DNA from 2 places in the Labrenzia sp. ATLA3 genome. Region 2 is predicted to be linked to the other one. Evidence: riboswitches for the same ligand, from Rfam matches in the RefSeq annotation. Region 2 holds a riboswitch; the other holds the start of a gene.
What was found. Region 2 has a riboswitch for S-adenosylmethionine ahead of AC2A6O_RS19555 (hypothetical protein). Riboswitches for the same ligand answer to the same signal wherever they lie in the genome.
Positions count from the first base shown of each region.

Region 1: it holds a riboswitch for S-adenosylmethionine, as region 2 does, so the genes downstream of both, AC2A6O_RS17640 (O-succinylhomoserine sulfhydrylase) here and AC2A6O_RS19555 (hypothetical protein) in region 2, are expected to answer to the same signal.

Region 1 is NZ_JBXUKV010000006.1:195,037-202,711, forward strand. It holds gene AC2A6O_RS17600 (sterol desaturase family protein) at 1-615, shown strand, start outside; gene AC2A6O_RS17605 (transporter substrate-binding domain-containing protein) at 641-1,537, opposite strand; gene AC2A6O_RS17610 (Lrp/AsnC family transcriptional regulator) at 1,655-2,104, opposite strand; gene AC2A6O_RS17615 (YjiS-like domain-containing protein) at 2,253-2,459, shown strand; tRNA gene AC2A6O_RS17620 (tRNA-Gly) at 2,507-2,580, opposite strand; gene AC2A6O_RS17625 (ion transporter) at 2,749-3,549, shown strand; gene AC2A6O_RS17630 (YigZ family protein) at 3,743-4,291, opposite strand; gene AC2A6O_RS17635 (2'-deoxycytidine 5'-triphosphate deaminase) at 4,299-5,435, opposite strand; SAM riboswitch at 5,576-5,655, shown strand; gene AC2A6O_RS17640 (O-succinylhomoserine sulfhydrylase) at 5,692-6,900, shown strand; gene AC2A6O_RS17645 (CDP-alcohol phosphatidyltransferase family protein) at 6,897-7,514, opposite strand.
Region 2 is NZ_JBXUKV010000007.1:81,627-89,301, reverse strand. It holds gene AC2A6O_RS19585 (ChbG/HpnK family deacetylase) at 1-50, shown strand, start outside; gene AC2A6O_RS19580 (Crp/Fnr family transcriptional regulator) at 408-1,004, shown strand; gene AC2A6O_RS19575 (RrF2 family transcriptional regulator) at 1,152-1,583, opposite strand; gene AC2A6O_RS19570 (group III truncated hemoglobin) at 1,681-2,184, shown strand; gene AC2A6O_RS19565 (hypothetical protein) at 2,175-2,396, shown strand; gene yciA (acyl-CoA thioester hydrolase YciA) at 2,621-3,007, shown strand; gene AC2A6O_RS19555 (hypothetical protein) at 3,225-3,524, opposite strand; SAM-I-IV-variant riboswitch at 3,566-3,689, opposite strand; gene AC2A6O_RS19550 (YoaK family protein) at 3,774-4,475, shown strand; gene AC2A6O_RS19545 (ABC transporter ATP-binding protein) at 4,535-5,260, opposite strand; gene AC2A6O_RS19540 (ABC transporter permease) at 5,257-6,495, opposite strand; gene AC2A6O_RS19535 (efflux RND transporter periplasmic adaptor subunit) at 6,492-7,505, opposite strand; gene AC2A6O_RS19530 (SlyX family protein) at 7,649-7,675, opposite strand, start outside.

The sequences.
Region 1 (7,675 bases), on a different contig from region 2:
CTTTTTGCGCTGCCCGGCTGGTCCGGCGTTCTGGCGGGTGTGATCACCTTTCTCGCGCTCGATCTGGCGGTGTGGTTTCAGCATCTGGTATCGCACAAGGTTCCGCTTTTCTGGCGCATTCACCGCACGCATCATGCCGATAGCGAGGTTGATGCAACGACGGCGCTGAGGTTCCACCCGATAGAAATTCTGCTGTCGTTCCTCTGGAAAGGGCTGGTCATCATCGCGCTCGGCGGCCCGGTCGAAGCGGTGTTGATCTTCGAGATCGTCCTCAACGCCTCGGCGGTTTTCAGCCATGCCAATGTCCGCTTGCCGCTTTGGCTGGACCGCCCGTTACGCTTTCTGATCGTCACCCCGGACATGCACCGCATCCATCATTCGGTGCTGCCGCATGAGACAGATTCCAACTACGGCTTCTATCTCGCCATCTGGGACCGTCTGTTCGGGACCTATGTTGAAGATCCGGAGCAGGGACACGAGACCATGGAAATCGGGCTCGGTGCCGCGCTCACGCCGCGTGCGCATTCGTTTCCCTTCAGTCTGGCAATCCCGTTCCTGAAAAATCCGGACCGTTCGAAAAAGGCAGATCTGAAGAAGAGCGCTGGCAAAAGCTGACACGCTGCCAGCCTGCCGGAAACAATCAGAAAAAGCTCATCGGGAAATAGCGCAGGTAAAGCTCGCGGTAGATACCCTTCTGATGAAGCTGGCGCAGGGCGTAGGTGAGGGCAGCGGCCCGTTCCGGGTCGTCCTGGCGCGTTGCAATGGCCATGCCCTCATCAAAGTAGCCGGGCTCCAGCCACGGCCCGCCGGCAAAGGCACAGCAGCCATCTGCGGCTTCGCTCGGCAGCCAGAAGGACAGGTTCAGACCATCGCCGAAAAGGGCGTCGGCCGAGCCACCTTTGACGGCCTCCCGGGTCGCCTCCACCGTCTCCAGACTGATAATCTCTGCCTCGGGAAAGAAGCGCTTGGCAAAGGCTTCGTATCGGGACCCGGCCTCGACGGCAATTCTCTTGCCGGTCAGGGCCTGTTCGTTGAAATCGGACGCGTTATAAGCCCGCACCACAAACCGTGCCGGCAGCTTCAGATAATCCTCGGTGAAGTTGAGGCCGCGCGTGGCGGGCAGGCTGCGCGACAGGCCCGAGATGATCGCGTCGCCTTCTTCCTCGTCCAACGCGGGCAGAAGAACCTCGAAGTCCTTGATGCGCAGAGCGCAGGAACTGCCCAGTTCCTGGCACAGCGCCCGGGCGAGATCCACATTGAAGCCGGTCAGCCGGCCATGCTGATCGCGGAAGACAAATGGCGGGTAGCCGTCGGTCGCCAGAAACTGGATCTTGTCCGGAATGGCATTCGGCCGGTCGTGGACGGCTTTGGGATCCCAGAAATTGGGAACGCGGACCGAAGGTTCCTGGGCGGAGGCCGACAGGGTGCCAAGCGCCAGAGTGCAGAGCGTCAGAGTGGCGAGTGTCCGGGAGCTGGGAGCCAGCAGCCCGGCGGCACGACGGCCAATAGTCTGAAGAAGTGGTAGTGAACGTGGCACGCGGACGTCTCGTTCCATATCAAGTCATGGTCGGCATACGCGCCGGGAATCGCAACAACAGGATATCGCGAACCTGCACTGCTTGTCAGCCCGCTCTTTGGCGTGCGCGGAGTACCGTCAGGTCTGCGGTTCCGGATCATAGGACCGCAGGACGACGATTGTGTCGAAGCCCTTGATTTCGTCTTCATAGAAATGAGCTTCGGTGAAGGTCGCATAGGCTTCCATGGAAGCGCATTGCACCGTCAGCACCAGATCGGCCGGGCCGGTGACGTGATAGACCTTCTTCACTTCCCGAAGCTTCCTCAACTTCTGCAGCAACTTTGCCATGCGCTCGGGCTGTCCGCGCGACAGCGCCAGCATCACGAGCAAGGTGACAGAGGCGCCGGTTGCCTCTGGCGACAGAACGGCCACCTCCCGCTCGATTGCTCCCACTTCCCGAAGGCGCTGAACCCTGCGCAGACAGGCAGCGGAAGACAGGCCGACTTTCTCCGACAGTTCCTTGCCGGTCTGGCGGGCATCGTGGCTGAGCAGATGCAAAAGCTGATGATCGAAATCGTCCAGATCCATGGAAAGGTCCCCTAAGGCATCGTTATGCGACATATTATCGGAGATTTTTAAATCTTGCGAGTTTGTCGCTTCAAGGCGAGACATTTGCGCACCGCTCGCGGTGGCTCTTTCTAAACTTGTTCCTGTCTCGTTGGAAAGGAGCAAACAGATGTCCGATCACCATGTATCACTGCACCTGACGCGCGTCCGCAGGACGGGTCTGGGAACCGCCGTCTTTCATTTTTTACTGAAGCGTCTGCGCCATCGGCGCGATATGGCTCATCTGGCAGATCTGCCTGACTATTTGCTGGAAGACGTCGGACTCAGCCGCTCGGTTGTCCGAAAACAGGCACAGGTACGGGAAACGCTCCGCTGATAGGGGTCGGGCGTTGCTGCAAATTTGGGAGATAGGATGAAGAGGTTTGGAGCGGGTGAGGGGAATCGAACCCCCGTCTTAAGCTTGGGAAGCTTCTGCTCTACCATTGAGCTACACCCGCCGAACCTGATGAGCTTTCTGCGCCGACTTGCCCGGCCTGTCAAGCGGGCTTCTTTGAGGGGCATATGCTTTTCCAAAGCGCGGCGATCTTGCGATGCAGCATTGAAATCGCCATGTTCTGGCCGTGCAGTGCGACACGCACGAAAAGCCATCAAACCGGGGCACATCAATGCGAAAACAGGTCAGGGCGCTGGTCACCTCACGCAACTGGGAAGCCTGGATCATCGGCGTCATCGTTCTGAATGCGGTAACGCTCGGTCTGGAGACGAGCCACACCGTCACGGCGGAGATCGGCGGTTTCCTGAAGCTGGTCGATCAGGCAATTCTGGGCATATTCGTCGTCGAGCTGATATTGCGCCTTTATGCCCATGGTCTGAAATTCTTCAAGGACCCGTGGAGCCTGTTCGATTTCACCATCGTGGCGATCTCACTGATGCCGGCAACGGGCAACCTCTCCGTTCTGCGGTCGCTGCGGATCCTTAGGGCCTTGCGCCTCATTTCCGTCGTACCGTCCCTGCGCCGCGTAATCGGCGGACTGGTGGCCGCTCTGCCGGGCATGGGCTCGATTGTCGTGCTGATGGCGCTGGTCTTCTATGTCTTCGCTGTCATGGCCACCAAGCTTTACGGCGAAGCCTTTCCCGAGTGGTTCGGGACACTTGGCGCTTCGCTCTACACACTGTTCCAGGTCATGACGTTGGAAAGCTGGTCCATGGGCATCGTGCGTCCTGTTATGGACGTCTACCCGTATTCCTGGCTGTTCTTCGTGCCCTTCATCCTGTGCACGGCCTTCACGGTGCTGAACCTGTTTATTGGTATCATCGTTTCCGCCATGCAGGAGGAGCACGAGGCCGAGGCCGACGCCAACCGGCAGGCCATCCATGTCGACACAGGTCTTATTCTGGAAGAGGTCAGGGCGCTCCGCAACGAGGTCAGGCAGCTTCAGACGCAGGTAGACGAGTCCCGGAAGTAAGACTGCGCGACTGTCTGAAGCCGAGGCAACAGCGTATGGACCGAGAGCGATTTATGATCTGATGCGGCGTCCCATGGCTGGACCATGGGACCCATGCCGTTCCGTCTCCCAAGCCACTTGTTTCTTTGTGGCCAAGGTCTCGAGAGGGATGCGGGATCAAGTCCGGCGATGACGACTGGAGAGGGTCCACACCCTAAAGCTCCGCCAGAACATCTTCCGGCCCCTCGACCGCCAGCGTCACACCGTCTTCGGTGTAATCCCGCGTGATCACCGTCAGGCGGAGGCTTTCGATCCGCCGTTCCAGCTCGGAGCTGGAGGCAAAGTCGGCGCTAACCGTTTTTGACAGGATCTTCTGAAATGGCACCAGATCGGCATTGTTGATGGCATCCTGGGTGGCGCCGGAATAGGCCCGCGCAAGGCCGCCGCCGCCGAGTTTGGTGCCACCGAAATAGCGCACGATCAGAACGGCGCAGTTGATCAGTTCGGCCCCTTGCAGCACCCGAAGTGTCGGCATGCCGGAAGTGCCTGCCGGTTCGCCGTCGTCCTTGCCGCTTTCATCAATCCGGTCATCATCCAGCAGTCGGCGGTGCGCCGTGACGATGTGGTTGGCCTTCTTGTGTTCCTTGCGCAGCTCTTCCAGCCGCTGGTCGAACATTTCCATCGGCACAAGATGCGCCAGGAAACGGGACTTCCGGTCTTCCAGAAAGCCTTCAAATTCACATGTGACGGTTTTCAGGGCCATAGGAGGGTCAGGCAGGTGCCCTGAAGTGTTTGGACAGCTTGAGCGCCTGGCCCTGATAGTTGGAGCCGATGCCTTCGCCGTAAAGCGTTGCCGGGCGCTCGGCCATGTGTTCATAGACCAGGCGGCCGATGGTCTGGCCGTGTTCCACAATGAAAGGCACATCGTGCGAGCGGACTTCCAGCACCGCGCGCGAGCCGACACCGCCGGCACCCGCATGGCCAAAGCCCGGGTCGAAGAAACCGGCATAATGGACGCGGAATTCGCCGACGAGCGGATCGAACGGCACCATTTCGGCGGCATAGTCCGGCGGCACATGCACCGCTTCCTGGCTCACCAGAATGTAAAAGGCGTCCGGATCGAGGATCAGTTCCGCCCGTTGGCGGCGATAGATCGGCTCCCAGAAATCCAGGACATCCTGCGCGCCCACGACATCCACATCGATCAGTCCGGAGTGCTGCTTCGCGCGGTAGCCGATCAGGCTGTTCGGGCCGGTCCCCTCAAGATCAATGGAAAGCTGCACACCGTTGCCGATACGCTCGTTGCCACCGCTCATCAAGGTGTGGGCCTTGTGGACTGCTTCCAGTTCAGCATCGGGAATGAGCGACTGGCCGCGCCGGAAGCGGATCTGACTGAGGCGGGACCCAGACCGAACGAGGATCGGGAAGGTCAGCGGCGAGATCTCCGCATAGAGCGGACCGGTATAGCCGGCCGGGATGGTGTCGAAGGCCAACCCGTTGTCGGTGATGACACGGGTGAAGACATCCAGGCGCCCGGTGGAGCTTTTCGGGTTGGCGGTCGCGGAAATATCCGGTGCCAGAGCAAGGCTTTCCTGAAGGGGCACGATGTAGACACAGCCGGTCTCAAGAACCGCGCCTTCGCTCAGGTCAACGGTGTGCAGTTTCATCTGCTCAAGCCGTGCCGCCACCTGGATCTCCGGTCCCGGTAGGAAGCTGGCTCGCACCCGGTAAGCCTCTTTGCCCAGACGCAGGTCAAGGCTGGCAGGCTGGATCTGTCCGGTGACTGGCGGTGCGTCCGCTGAAATCTCTCCGGCGGCGAACATGGCCTGGATTACCCGTTCCGGCAGAATGCCGTTTGCTGTGAGAATTGCGCTTCCGTTCAAGGCCTGACCTGCTGTGACGTTCATGAAGATATTCCGCAGTTTGCTGGTCTATGGTCATTAAAGGATCGGGCCGCCCACGCCAACAGGCATTCTGGCAGAACCGGGCTTTTGGGCTCAAAGGACGCAATACACAATTGACCTGTGTCCGATTATCCCGTAGGACAAGCTCACTTCGTGGTGATTTGGGCCGGCCGGCTTGCAGCCACGTTAAACAAGTTGCTAAAAAGGCCGGAGGTGAGAACCCCGGTCTTTAGGCTGGGGTTTTTTGCGTTTGGAGCGAATGAAAGACATGACTGAGACCACCAAGACCGGAAACAAGAACTGGCGCCCTGCAACCAATCTGGTTCATGGCGGCACCATGCGGTCACCGTTTGGTGAGACCTCGGAGACCATCTATCTGACCCAGGGCTTCACCTACAGCGGTGCGGAAGCTGCGGAGGCCAGGTTCAATGGCGAGGATCCGGGCTATGTCTATTCCCGCTACGCCAATCCGACCGTTACCATGTTCGAAGATCGCATCAAGGGTCTGGAAGGGGCCGAGGCCGCACGGGCAACCGCCAGCGGCATGGCAGCCGTCAACCTGGCGCTGATGGCGTCGGTCAGAGCCGGCGACCATGTGATTGCCGCCAAGGCGCTGTTCGGCTCCTGCCGCTATATCTGCGAAACCTTGCTGCCGCGCTTTGGTGTTGAAAGCACGCTGGTCGACGGAACGGACATCGAGCAGTGGAAGGCGGCCGTTCGGCCGAACACCAAGGCCCTGTTTCTGGAAAGCCCGACCAATCCGACGCTGGAAGTGATCGATATCGAAGCCGTGGCGCAGATCGCGAAGGAGGCCGGGGCTCGGCTGGTCGTCGATAACGTCTTTGCGACGCCGCTCTACCAATCGCCGCTACAGCTCGGCGCCGATGTGGTCGTCTATTCGGCCACCAAGCACATCGACGGCCAGGGTCGGTGTCTCGGCGGCGTGATCCTGTCGGATGAAGAGTGGATCAACGACGAGGTCATGCCCTTCGTCAAGCACACCGGTCCGCACATGAGCCCCTTCAGTGCATGGGTGCTGTTGAAGGGCCTCGAAACACTGCCGCTGCGCGTTGCGCGCCAGACGGAAACCGCCGGCATGATCGCCGATTACCTGGCGGGTCAGTCCAAGGTGACGCGGTTGATTTACCCGGGCCGGGACGATCATCCGCAGGCTGATGTTGCCAAGCGCCAGATGCGCGGCGGGTCCACGATGCTGGCGATGGAAATCGAAGGTGGCAAGGAAGCCGCCTTCCGGTTCACCAATGCGCTGGAGATCATCAAGATTTCCAACAATCTGGGCGACGCCAAGAGCCTGATCACCCACCCGGCAACGACCACGCATCAGTCAATCGGCGAGGAAGCCCGCGAAGAACTCGGTATCACCGACGGTATTCTGCGGCTATCGATCGGCCTGGAAGATCCGCAGGACCTGCTGGAAGATGTGGAAAAGGCGCTTCAGGCGATCTAACGGCCTGTCTGCCGCAGGGCCCGGACGCCAATGAGCACCCGGGCCCCGGCGGACAGGAAGCAAACCGCTGCAAAGCCATAGGCGAGCACCGGAAACCAGTCAGGCATCAGGGCCATCAGCAGAAACAGCGCGATGGTTTCGGTGCCCTCGGCAAGGCCACCGATGTAATAGAGCGATTTGGCTCCTTGAGCGTCGGTGGTCAGCTTGTTCTTCTCCGCCATGATGGCAAAAGCCAGAAAGGCCGAGCCGTTGGCGTAGAAGCTGGCAAGAAGCGCCGCGGCCGCGAGGGCATTGCTGGCCGGGTCCTGCACGGCAAAGGCAAGGGGAATGGCGCTGTAGAAAAAGAAATCCAGCGTGATGTCGAGATAGCCACCAAGATCCGTTTTGGCAGTGGCGCGGGCCAGCGCACCATCGAGACCGTCGGCAAAACGGTTGACCGCGATCAGGAAAAAACCGACCAGAGTGTACCCGGTCGAGATTGCAACGGCTGCCGCCATGCCGATGGCAAAACCGGCAAGGGTCACGCTGTTGGCCTTGAGCCCCGTGCCGGCAAGGTATTGTCCCAGCCGGTTCAACGGCGGGTCGATCAGCGGGCGCAGGCAGGCATCGAACATGAAAAGGTCACTGTGTTTGGACTGACAGATCGTGTTCTTGCAAAATCCAGCATCAAATCACAAGCAATTCCAGCCTCAGATGCCACAACCCTCTTTCACGCTTGCGTCATTCGCCCTATAAGCGCGTCCTGAATGAGCGGGTGCCCCCCGTGGACGTCGCT
Region 2 (7,675 bases):
GCCAGAGATTCTTTCACACGCTGGAGAAAAAAGATGTTTTTCTGAACTGAAATCGAAGGTTTGCTCAGGCACAGGCGGCCGAAGCTTGTTACATTTGGTTTGGCTGGGGCACGCCAGGAAAAAACTGCAACGAAAAAACGGCCCTGCGGGGAACAGGGCCGTTTTTCGTGGAGGTCGGGAAGAGGGGAGGGGCGACCCCGCTTCCATGTCCTTAGATATAGGGTTATTTTGCTGGAATGCACGTGATGGGCATCACAGGTTTACATTAAATTTTGGAAATTCGCGGGCATCAGCGCGTTTGGCAGGGGGAAGGTGTGGCGGAAATCAAGGATTTTTTAAAAAATAGCTTTTCACTCGAAGGGCTTGATCCGGAATTGGCAGTTGGTCTTTCGCGCCTTGCAAGGCCGATGAAAATATCGGCTGGCACCATTCTCTTCGAAAATGGCGATCCCGGAAACGGCTGTTATGCGGTCCTGGAGGGGTCGCTGAAGGTGGCGCTTCTGTCCGTGGAGGGCGATGAGCAATTGCTTGCGGTTCTCGGCCCGGGCGATCTTGTCGGCGAACTGGCCCTGCTTGACGGGCGGCCGCGATCGGCCACGGTGATTGCTTTGAAAGAAGCTCAGCTCGCCTTTATCGACAAGGCCGCCTTCCAGCGCTTTGCCGACGAAAACCCGGCCGTCTACCGGCACATGTTGTCGATTGTCGGAAAGCGGCTGCGCCATGCCAATGACGTGCTGGCCGCACGGTCGTTCCTGCCCTTGCCGGGACGGGTCGCGCAGACCCTGCTGCAATTGGCGGAAACCTTCGGCAAGCCGCTCGACGATGGCCGTTTGCTGATCCACTACAAGCTCAGCCAGGCTGATATCGCCAACATGGCAGGTGCGGCGCGTGAAAATGTCAGCCGCGTCCTCAACGACTGGAAGCGGGCTGGCACCATCAGCCGGATTTCCGGTTACTACTGCCTGGAACAGATGGACTTCCTGGAGAAAGCCTCGACGCTTTAGGTAAAGCGCCGCGGCCTTCGGCAGAACAGGACTTACCGAGGCAAGTGATTGAAGGCCGTGCCGCCTTCAGGACGCTTCACGCTGTCACTTGAACCATATGTGCCTTGCGGGAGGGAGCGCGGGATCTCTTTCCCGGTGCAGGTGAAATCATGCGCCTGGGTCTACAGGCAGTGCCATCTGCGTTCCAGCAAGGATAGAGGCCAGCGTCTCGGTGTTGAGGCTGGCGAGAAAGGCTTCCGAAGCCCGTGCCATCGCACCTTTCAGGGCACAACGCGGCAGGAAGGCGCAGATTGTGGATTCGGGCTTCAGGCAGGCAACGACACCCAGGTCCGGTTCGATCAGCCGCACAACGTCCCCCAGCCGGATCGTGTCTGGCGACTTGGCCAGCCGGATGCCGCCGCCACGTCCTCGTGTCGTCTCCAGGTAACCGCCCTTGGCGAGATGGGCGACGATTTTCATCACGTGCGATTTGGCGAGCCCAAGCTGCTTTGAAAGCTTGTCGACGGTCTGCGGATCCTCCGACTGGCCGGTGGCCATCAGGATTCTCAAGGCAAAATCGCTGGCCTGACTGAGGCGCATGACTGGGTCTCTTTAAACATTCATCTTAGATGTTGATTTTAGCGTGTTGCTGTGTCATTTGAAAGATGCATATAAAATGAATGTTATGGAGGCGGCTATGGAAGCCCCTGACACCAGTTCCAACAGGTACAAGCTGAAGAGACGCGAACGGCCGAACAACGGCGACCGCCTCCAACGGTATGAGCAGGTCGACGAACAGGCTATCCACGTGATGGTGCACACCTTCTATGGCTGCATTCGCCAGCATCCGCGATTGGGAGGTATTTTCGAGCGCCGCCTGGCTGGCCGCTGGGAAGAGCATCTGCCGAAAATGGAAGCCTTCTGGCAATCCGTCCTGCTGAAAAACGGCGCCTACAAGGGCAAGCCCGTTCCGGCCCACCTGAAGCAGAAAGAACTGGTCAGTTCGGACTATGGCGAATGGCTCAGTGTCTTCCGGCCCGTGATCCGCGAATTGTTCGTGCCGGACCTTGCGGACGAGATTGTCGCCATTGCCGAACGCATTGCGCAGAGCCTGTGGCTGGCGACTTTCGCGACCCCCGGAGGCAATCCGCCTGCCGAGCTGACGTCGCAACCTTCTGAATGGAGCGGATCATGCTGGTAGCGATTGTCCTGATAGCGGAAGCGCTGGTGGTTGTCTGGTTCACCGTCTTCTTGCTGATGCTTGTGTCCATGTACCTGGAGTCGCGCGCCATGCCTCTGCCGAAGCTGGATGTCGCCGGGCGCACACTCATCGGCAGCGCGAAACTGGCCTTCATCACGGGCATCGTCGCCCTTGCGGCGATGACGGTCATCGAAATCCAGGCCTTCAACTAGAAAGTTACAGCAATGAATGCGTCCAATCTGCTGCAGCGCGGCCTGCCGATTTTCCTGATCTGGGTCGCGGCCCCCATGCCGCTCTGGATCATGGCAATCCTGATGTTTGTTCTGCGATAACCGGCGTTTTTCTTGGTTCAACAGGATAGGGTGCTGTTCAAACACTTCTATTCTTGCAAACTATGACCTAGTCTTTTTGTAGGAATCAACAGAGGGGCTCAGGCGTGGACGACGACAAGCCGACAGGCGATCTGACATTACGTACCATGGCAATGCCGGCCGATACCAATGCCTCGGGAGATATCTTCGGGGGCTGGGTGTTGTCGCAGATGGATCTGGCAGGCGGTATTTCTGCCGGTCAGCGGGCCGAAGGGCGCGTCGTGACCATCGCGGTCGACAAGATGAAATTCATCCGGCCTGTCCATGTGGGCGACGTGCTGTGCGTCTATGCCCAGGTTGTTCACGTCGGCAATTCGTCAATGGAAATCAAGCTGGAATCCTGGGCCCTGCGCCAGCGCTACGGCCACCGCGAAAAGGTGACCGAAGCGATTTTCACCATGGTGGCTGTCGATGACGACGGCAAGCCGCGCCCGGTCCCCAAGAGGGACTGAGCGTCGCGATCTCCCCCGGCCTGGTTCTCCAAAAAACCTCATCCTGAGGAAGCGCGTCAGCGCTGTCTCGAAGGATGGGCGGCATACTGATGAGCAAGCGGCCCATCCTTCGAGACAGGCCTTCGGCCTTCCTCAGGATGAGGCGAGTTGTTGCAGCACACCTGTATCAACGAAATAGGCACAGTGCAGACATTGTGCACCACACGGGACAGCCCCGTCAGTGTCTGACCATGCCGTGCCGGTTGAGGATATCGGCAAAAAGGTCTTCGTCGACAGCACGCGTGCAGCCGTTCGCCCACAGCTGGAGCAGCGTTTTCAGACGCTCGGTACGGGCTGTCGGCGTTAGCGGCGCCTTGTGCCTGGGCAGGCCGCCCAGAATGCGCAGGGATTTGATCCGCGCCAGCACGCAATCTTCAGCGGCCTGGCACCAGGTATCCGTTGCAGCGAGTTTGGAACTCGCCACCACATGGTTCTCGATCAGATCTGCCGCTCGTCCGGCAAAATGGTCCTGAGACAATAAATCCTCCATCGGTTGCCCGAGGAGGACTGGCGCATGCAAATTAACCGCTTCGTTGCCGGAATACCTCTATTGAGGATCTGACCGGCCGCATCCCTGTTGCGGAAACCACCTTGCCCGGACGGCAGGTTGGCGAGGGCGCCAGCCCTTCTCTTGATGATGGCGGGCTTATGCCACGTCCATTCCGGCTTGGCAAGACCGTCAGTGCATGGCACATCTTCCTGGAAAGACTAGCTCGGGAGCAGGTCGTTGGACCGATCCATTTTGCATCACAGCCGGCCGATAGTGCCGGTTCTGCTCGCCTTTTGCGCCTGCTTCATTGATGTGGTTTGCATTCTTGGACTGTTTCACACGTTCACGGCCTTCATCACCGGCACGCTTGTCGTTTTGTGTACGGAGATGTTTCATCAGGCAGACAACGCGGCGCTGAAAGTGTTCGTGCTCGTGGTCTTCTTTGGCTCAACCCTCTTCTGGTTCGCTTCTGTCACAAGACTTGTTCAGAAAAACAGGATCGCCGTCCGGCATCTGTTCGCTCTTGAAGCGATCCTCGTCGCTCTCTTCATGCTTGTCGCAGGTCTTGGTGATCCGGCCGCCAGCGGTCCGTTATCCGCCGTTACCCTGACAGCAGTCGGCTTTTCGACCGTGGCCATGTCGCTGCAGAACGTGATTATGCTGACGCTGCTCAACAGGCATGTTCCGACAACGGTCATGACCGGCAACACACTCAAGCTGGTGCTTGGCATTGCCGACTATTTTACGCACCCCGAAACCCGCTCCGGCAGCCGGTCGCTGATCCGTCATCAGACGCTGGTGCTGTCCGCTTTTGCGGTTGGAGGTCTGCTGGCGAGCTTTCTGATGACGATCCTGAGTTTCTGGGCGCTCGCAATACCCGTTGCCCTGCTGATGCTGCTGGCGGTCGTTCAGCCGCCACATGAGGCGCAGGCTGCCTGATTCTGGAGCGCCGCCCGCAGCAGGGCTTCAGCCGTCCATCTGTCTCTGTCCGGTGTTGCTTACCCCTGGCGAAGCCTGTCGTAATCGACGCGGCCATCAACGAGATGGATCCGCCGGTCCATCCGGTCTGCAAGCTCAAGGTCGTGGGTGACGGCAACAACGGTTGTCCGTTCGCTCTTCACGATGTTCTGCAGGCTTTCAAACACCTGTTCGGTTGATGCGCTGTCGAGACTTCCGGTCGGCTCATCCGCCAGGATCAGTGCTGGCGAATTGGCAAGCGCACGGGCAACGGCCACGCGCTGGCGCTGCCCACCGGAAAGCTGTTCCGGGCGGCGGTGCAGAAAGTCTGCCAGACCAAGCGCCGCCAGAAGCTCCGTTGCATGATCAAGCTGTGCCCTCGGGCTGCGTTTGCCGAGCCGCTGCATCGGGATCATCACGTTTTCCAGCGCGGTGAACTCGGGCAACAGAAAGTGAAACTGGAAAACAAAACCAAGCTTTTCCAGGCGGAGATGCGCCATCTCGGCAGACGTCAGCGCATGGGTGGGCAAGCCGTCTATCCGGACTTCGCCTGAAGTGGGCCGGTCCAGAAGGCCAAGCAGGTATAAAAGCGAGGATTTGCCGGACCCGGACGGGCCGGTTATCGCCACAAACTCCGCTTCCCCCACCTGAAAGCTGACATCCTGCACCAGGGTCACCGGCACGATGGCAGGCAAAATGCGGGTGAGGTTGCTGGCCTCCAGCAGAACGCGGCCTGAAGTCGCCAGTTGTTCCGGGGCAGGGGTCATGTCGCCCCGCGAATGATGTCGACAGGGTTGAGCCGGGCGGCTTTCCGGGCGGGGATATATCCGGCGATCCCGGAAGAAAACAGCGCCAGCAGGCAGGCGATGACATAGTGCAGGGCGGAGAAATAGATCGGCAGGTGGGTCATTTCCACGTCCTGGGAAAACTCGAACTTGACCGAGGCCAGATAACTCGACAGGCCGAACCCAAGCGCCGAACCTGCGAGCGCGCCCAATATCCCGATCACCAGCCCCTCGAGCACGAAGATCTGCTGAATGTCGCCCTCCGGAAATCCGAGCGACTTCAGGATCGCGATGTCGCGCGCCTTTTCGTGCACGATCGTCGAAACAATGTTGAAAATTCCGAAGCCGGCAACGACCAGAATGGCCCCGACGACCGTATACATGATCACATTGCGCACGAAGAAGGCCTCCATCAGCCCCTCGTTGGCCTCCTCCCAGGAAACTGCCTTGTAGCCGAGCTGCCGTTCCGCCCGGGCGGCGACCTCGTTGGCTTCGCCGATGGCATTGAGATGAATGGCAATCGAATTGATGACATCGGGCTTTTCCAGAAGGATCTGCACCGCCTTCAACGGTGCATAGGCAAGGCCTTCGTCGCTCGTGGTGATGCCGCTGTGGAACAGGCCGACGATCTTGAAACGCTTGGCGACACCGTTGGCCGATGTCAGCGTCACCGTATCGCCCAGCTCCGCCCCCAGCCGTTCAGCGGCCTTGTCGCCGATAACGAGCCCGTTGGATGTCGTGTCCAGATCCTCGAAGGCCCCCTCGCGCATGTCTTCGCCGATTTTGGAGACGGTCAGTTCGCGCCTGGGTTCAACGCCGATCAGCGTCATGCCGATGTCCTGTCCGGCATACCGCAGCACCGCCTGTCCGCTCAGGCGCTGCGCCATCGCGCCGTTGACCCAGTCGCGCAGCGAGGCAAGCGCTTCGGTCGGGTTGCGGATGCCGCGAAGGTCTTCCTTCGGTCTGAGGCCATGATAGGCGACGGCATCGTAGACGGCGCTGGCCGGTTGCTGCGCAGGCGCGCGCTGCTCGTCAAGGATCTCCACATGGGGAATGGCATCGATCAGCGTTGCCGTGAAATCCCGCTGGGACCCTTCCATGAGGCTGGCCATCGCCACCGAAAATCCGACGCCGAGGGCAACACCAAGCGTCGAGACGATGGTTTGGCGCAAGCGGTTTCGAATGTGGGTGGATGCGATGCGCAGGAGAAGCATTATTGACCGTCCCCGGGCACCGGTCTGACCTTCTGTCCTTCCAGCAGATCGGGGTCATAGGGAAAAACGACCCTTGTGTCTGCCGTGACGCCACTCAGCACTTCCGTGGCGCGTGTGCCCGTGATCCCGGTTTCGACCGTCAGCGGAACAACCTTGTTTTCCACGTCCAGCGTCAGCAGTTTCGAGCCGTCAAAGGCAGCAGCAGGCAGCAGCAGGGCATCTTCTTTTTCGGTCGTAATGATATTGATTTCGGCAGTCATGCCGATGCGCAGCGGTGTATCTTCCGGCAGGTCGAGATAGACCCGGTAATTCTTCAGCACCGGATCGCCCTTTGGCGTGATGCTGGCAACTTCCGCTGTCAGTTCCTTGTCGGGAAAGGCATCGGCGCGGATGAGCGCCTTGTGACCCTTGGCGACTTTGGGAATGTCCTCTTCGTTGACGTCCGCCACCAGTTGAAGCGGAGACGGCTGACCGATCCAGAACAGGATTTCACCGGGCTCCGCAACTTCTCCCACCGACCCGTCGGCCCGCAGCACCATGCCGTCCATGGGGGCAACGATGACGTAGTCGCGCAGGCGCTCTTTCTGGGCTGCCGTCGTGGCGTTGATGCGGATCAGCTCGTTCTGGGCCTTGTCGTAAACCTGCTGGCTGACGACCCGCCGCTCGAGCAGTTGCAGGGCACGTTCCTTGTCGGATTGCGCCAGCTCCTGGCGTGCCTCCAGCTCGGCGAGTGTCGCACGGGCGTCGCCGCTGTCGAGTTCCGCTAGCTGGTCGCCCTTCTTGACCTGATCGCCCTCGCAGCCGCACAGCGATACGATGCGCTCCCGGATGATGCTGGTGACCTTCGCCCATCGCACAGGCTCAACGACGGCTGTGGCATAGACCACTTCCGCCGCCCGTCCGGTCGCCGGCATGACCGTGTGGACTTCAGCCGGTTTCTTGAGCCACCAAAACGCACCGGCGGCGATACCTGCGATCAGCAGGACGAATATCAATAGTTTCAAAAAGCGCATGGCACACCCTTGGCGGATCTACCGCCACATTACCGCCTGGGTCGGGGGATGCCATGGCCTGGATCAAATCTGGATGCGCGCGCGGCTAGACTTGCCGGAGGGGCCGTCGAATGTCAGTTCTTCAGGGAGGGGGCCTGTAGGGGTCAGTAATGAGGCGGCTTTTCGATCTG